2 regions of the Pseudoalteromonas sp. NCIMB 1079 genome follow, and region 2 is predicted to be linked to the other one. Evidence: predicted binding sites of a transcription regulator. Region 2 holds the regulator's gene; the other holds the start of a gene.
What was found. Region 2 encodes LexA, which represses DNA repair genes until DNA is damaged. Its sites were predicted from a motif close to TACTGTATNNNNATACAGTA; they were not measured.
Positions count from the first base shown of each region.

Region 1 (2,488 bases), 2.2 Mb from region 2:
CTCAGATAAAATATCAAATAAGCGAAATGCAACAACGATGTTTGTTGAATATAATTTAGCACTTGCTCAAGATGTATCTGAGCTGTTGAAAAAATCAGGCGTTGATAAATTTATTGTTATTGAAAATTTTCATTATCTAGAGCTGTCAGTTCAGGAAACGTTAGCTTACGATCTTCGTGTGTTTCAAGATCATCATTTAATCTTTATTGTTCTTGGTATATGGCGAGAAGCAAACAGGCTAATTCAATTTAATGGCGATCTACTGGACAGGATCACTGAAGTACCTGTTGAGCCATGGGAATCTTTAGATTTTCAAAGAGTAATTGAAAAAGGAGAAAAATTACTCAATGTTGATTTCAGCGAAGTCAGAGAGCAATTGATATCTGATTCATTTGATAGTGTAGGTGTAATACAAGAAATTTGTAAGCATTGCTGCATCATTGCAGGTGTAACTAGTACAAGTGAAGACAAAGTAACTATTACACAAGATATTTTGAACGAAGCACTTGAAAGAAAGGCTCAAGATTATGGTATACGCCATATAAGAAACTTTGAAGCGTTTGTTGATATCGCTCGCAGAACTAGTAATCAAAGTGGTAAAAAGTCACTTGCCTTCCCATATTATTTTATCAAATTATTGCTTACGCATAGTTTTGAAAACATAGAAAAAGGTTTATCCAGAGCTGTTTTGCTCGAAGAAATACGAAAAATACACCATAGACCTGACGATGTTCGCTCCGGAGATCTTGGTGCATTTTTACATAACCTAACAGAGCACCAAATAGTGAAAAAAATTCAGCCTCCATTCGTTGATTATGACCGTGGTGGTAAAATGTTAAAAGTCATTGATTCATCTCTATATTTTTTCTTAAAACATTGTGATAGAGAAGAGATTCTAGAAGACATACCGAATCCGCTCGAAGATTAATAATTTAACAAGTGCACTAACCTCATTAGCGCTAACTCACAAACAGCATTAAAAATATTTATAGCACTATTCATAGTGCTAAATCCTCCCTAACCCCTGACTTACAACTCAAAGCTCTCAAAGTATTCTTTTTGCAATTCTATAGTGAGTGCCTTAGGGCGAATGCCTTGTACTAGGTTGTATACCTCTTCTTTTGTGTAACCTGCCGAATTTAAAATAAGTGCAGCGACCAACCTTGTGCGGCCAGTGCCGCCTTTGCAATGTATAGCAATGGTTTGTTTTTGTTGTATGGTTTGTAGTATGTCGGTTTTTAAATTCAGTGCTTATCGACTGTACATTATTTTTATATGTCTAATATAGCCATTACTGATTACAAGTTTAAGATTGAATAATAAGCGCAAATACTAGATACTGTTTTTATATACAGTTATGGCGATATTATGAAAAAAGAATTACCAGCAAAATACTATTTAGCGCATTTTAGAGAGCTTATTGAGTTTGTAACTAGTAAATGTATGCATTTACTTGAGCCCAAACACAGCGAATTTATTAGTAAAATTAACCAGCTAGATGAGCAAAGCCAGTGCATGTTGGCGCGGGTGTATTCACGAAAGCCTTATTTGGTGCAGGCGCAATCGCTTAATTATGAAGAAATAACATCGCCGCATCAGGCTATTTATACGCTAAAAAAAGCGGGTATTTTATTTGAGCCAAACGAGCAGCATTACCAGCAGCTTTTAGCGCACTTAACTAAGCCTTCTCTGGTTGAGTTGCTAAGTAATTACAGTGAGCAAATAAGCTTTAAAAAAAGCGCCGCTAAAGGCGCGCTGGTGGATATTGCGCGTGAGTTTTTTAAAGCATGCCCACAAAAGCTTGCGCCACTTTATAGCCAGTATGTAATTAATAACCGCAGTGATTACTACGAGTATTTTGAGTTTTTATTTGCAGGTAAACTAAGCAGTGGTGATGTGAATCATCAAAATCGTTTTGTAATGCGAGATTTAGGCTTAACCGCTACGCGCGAAGGGCACAGCGAGAGCTTGTCGCGCTTTGAAACACTTGACGAAGCACAATCAAACTATTTACTAAACCGTTACCGGTTAGCATTTAAAAATATTACAGATGAGAGTGATTACGTTGCTTTAGCGTCGCAGGTTTTAGTACAAGCTGCACATGGTGCGATAGCCGTTGCATTAAAAAATAGATTATTAGTTAGGCTTTATAGACAGCTAAAAGCAGTTGATAGCGAACTTGCTTTTAGTTTACTTGAAGGGTGCGTGGATGATAGTGAAGCACAAGAAATTCAAATAAGAGAGCAATACAGGCTTGGCAATAAAGAGTGGGTAAAAGCTCGATTAGAAGCCATTATCGAAAACCCCCTTACTGATGATTTACTGTATTTTGCTGACGATTTTTTAATGCGTAAGTTTAATAAAAAAACACGTTCGCGTTTAAGTGCCATGCTTGCCGATACTCAGTGCGTGCTAGAAATAGATGAACTGTACCGAGGTGAAGTAGAGCAGGGCGTAAACGATTATTATACTCGCCAAGGTATGCAGG
Region 1 is NZ_JBEWZA010000001.1:2,739,080-2,741,567, reverse strand. It holds gene ABX891_RS12675 (AAA family ATPase) at 1-928, shown strand, start outside; partial or broken gene ABX891_RS12670 (protein-tyrosine phosphatase family protein) at 1,030-1,239, opposite strand; gene ABX891_RS12665 (exonuclease domain-containing protein) at 1,369-2,488, shown strand, end outside.
Region 1: the regulator LexA is predicted to act here: its motif matches at 1,338-1,357, upstream of ABX891_RS12665 (exonuclease domain-containing protein).

Region 2 (2,488 bases):
ATAGTTGATTTGGTATAACGGTAAAACTGCGTTAAAGTTTGCAATGAAATTATTAGAGGATAAATACGAAACGATGTCGGAAATTCAATTTTTAAATGTAGATCTTGAGCTTGAATCAAAGCAAGATATTAGTTTGCTAGTGGCGGACTTGAAAAAAGTCGCGACGATTTTACATTATGACAAAGACGAATACCGTCAACTAGCGCGTATTGAAGCTACAGGTGAGGTGAGCACACCTGATAAAGCCATAAACCATATATGTGAGCTTATTGAATCGTGTTCGCGTAACGCGCTAAAGCAATGGTTAAGCTGTTCACGTAGAACGTTTGATATTGGTTTTGAATCAGGGACTTCTCCTAAGTGCTTTAATCAAGCCTTAGACGCAGATACATTATTGCGTATATCTGCGATTGGTGCGGGTATGGAAATTACCATTTACCCAATCGAAAAGTAACTATCTTCGCTCTACGACTGCTGCGGTCATTTTTGATACGCAGCACAGCTCATTGCGGCTATTTGTAATTTTTATTTCCCATACTGAACTACGTTTGCCAATATGAAACGCTCTTGCCGTTGCTGTTAAAGTGCCGTTGCGAGATGCTTTTAAATGACTTGCGCTAATTTCCTGCCCTACACAGTAAAATTTAGTAAAATCGACAACAAAGTTAGCGGCATAGCTGGCAACTGTTTCGGCAAGTACAACGTTAGCTCCGCCGTGAACCATCCCCATTGGGTTATGATGCTCAGGAATTGCCGGCATTGTGGCAACCAAATAATCATCGCCAATTTCTGTGACTTCTATCCCCATAGTTTTCATTAATGTTCCTTGGCCATTAATGCCTTGTTCTAACTGCTTGCACAGCTCTAAGGTGATGGGCTGGTACCAAATACTCATAATGTCTCCTTTGCATTTTTAATCATTTATAAACTTAGCTTTAGTTATATCCCTAAAATGTACACAAGTGAAATTACTTTAGCTATTTTAAGGCTTAATTTAAATTTGCGATTTTTATTTAACTGTATATACTCACAGTTAAATGTACTGTATGGAAAACCAGTTGTATGCGACCATTAACGAACCGCCAAGCTCAAATACTCGAACTAATTAAAGTTTTTATTAAAGACACTGGTATGCCTCCTACACGTGCTGAAATAGCGCAAACATTAGGTTTTAAAAGTGCCAATGCTGCTGAAGAACATTTAAAAGCACTTGCTAAAAAAGGCGCAATTAAAATGAAACCAGGTGCAAGCCGTGGTATTCAATTAATTGAAGAAGAAGAGCCAGAACAATTAGGTTTACCGCTTATAGGGCGTGTTGCTGCTGGTTCACCTATTTTGGCGCAAGAGCACGTTGAAAGTCACTGCAAAATCGATCCATTAATGTTTAAACCGGCTGCAGATTTTTTACTACGCGTTAACGGTATGAGCATGAAAGATATTGGCATTATGGATGGTGATTTACTTGCTGTACATCGTACTCAAACCGCTGAAAACGGACAAGTTGTTGTTGCCCGCCTAGACGAAGACGTAACTGTAAAACGTCTTGAGAAAGCGGGTCGTAAAGTATTACTTCATGCTGAAAACGACGATTTTGACTCTATTGAAGTAGATCTTGAGAATGAGTCTTTTAATATTGAAGGCTTAGCCGTTGGCGTTATAAGAAACGCTGATTGGATGTGACTTTAAAAATAGCTTTTAAACAAGCAGTTTTATAAATGCGTACTAACTAGTACGCATTTTTGTTTTAAAATTTGTACTAAAAATAGGGCGTAAACAGCCCACTGACTATTTAAGCTGTAAACTTTTTTGCACTTATATTTTCCCCCTCCGAATGCGTTAAACCCCTTTGTTTTGCTCATATTTTGAACTTTCTGTTGCCCAGTTGATTACCGATTTTTTATTAATTATTCAATATCACCTGATTGTTTTTTATACTAAAACTTGCTTGTTGTTCGTTTTTTAGCTAGTTGTTAATGTGCTGAGCTAATAATAACTCACAGCTTTTTAGTTTTGAGAACACACAATATACACAAACTCGTTGTTGGCGCAGCAAAACCAATCAATATTAAATAAGATTGGCTAAAAAAATAAAAATAACGAATTGGCGTTTAAGCCGTATGCCTCTTCGCTTTGCATTCGCAATAGCATCAAAGGAGCCGTCACATGGGTAAACTGACCTCTACCTTGTGGCTTATATTATGTGTTTTTTCGCACCCAGTTTTGGCTAACAGCCAATACAATATGCGCAAAGGCGTAACCGATATAAGCAATAATGTATATCAGCTGCACATGACCATATTTATAATATGTTGTGTGATTGGGGTGATAGTGTTCGCAATTATGTTTTGGGCACTTATTCATCACCGTAAATCTAAAGGGGCTGTACCTGCCCAATTTCACGAAAGCACTAAAGTAGAAATACTTTGGACTGCAATTCCGTTTGTTATTTTAATTGCTATGGCAGTACCAGCCACTAAAACCCTAATTG
Region 2 is NZ_JBEWZA010000001.1:523,107-525,594, forward strand. It holds gene ABX891_RS02395 (hypothetical protein) at 74-454, shown strand; gene ABX891_RS02400 (PaaI family thioesterase) at 455-895, opposite strand; gene lexA (transcriptional repressor LexA) at 1,063-1,680, shown strand; gene coxB (cytochrome c oxidase subunit II) at 2,164-2,488, shown strand, end outside.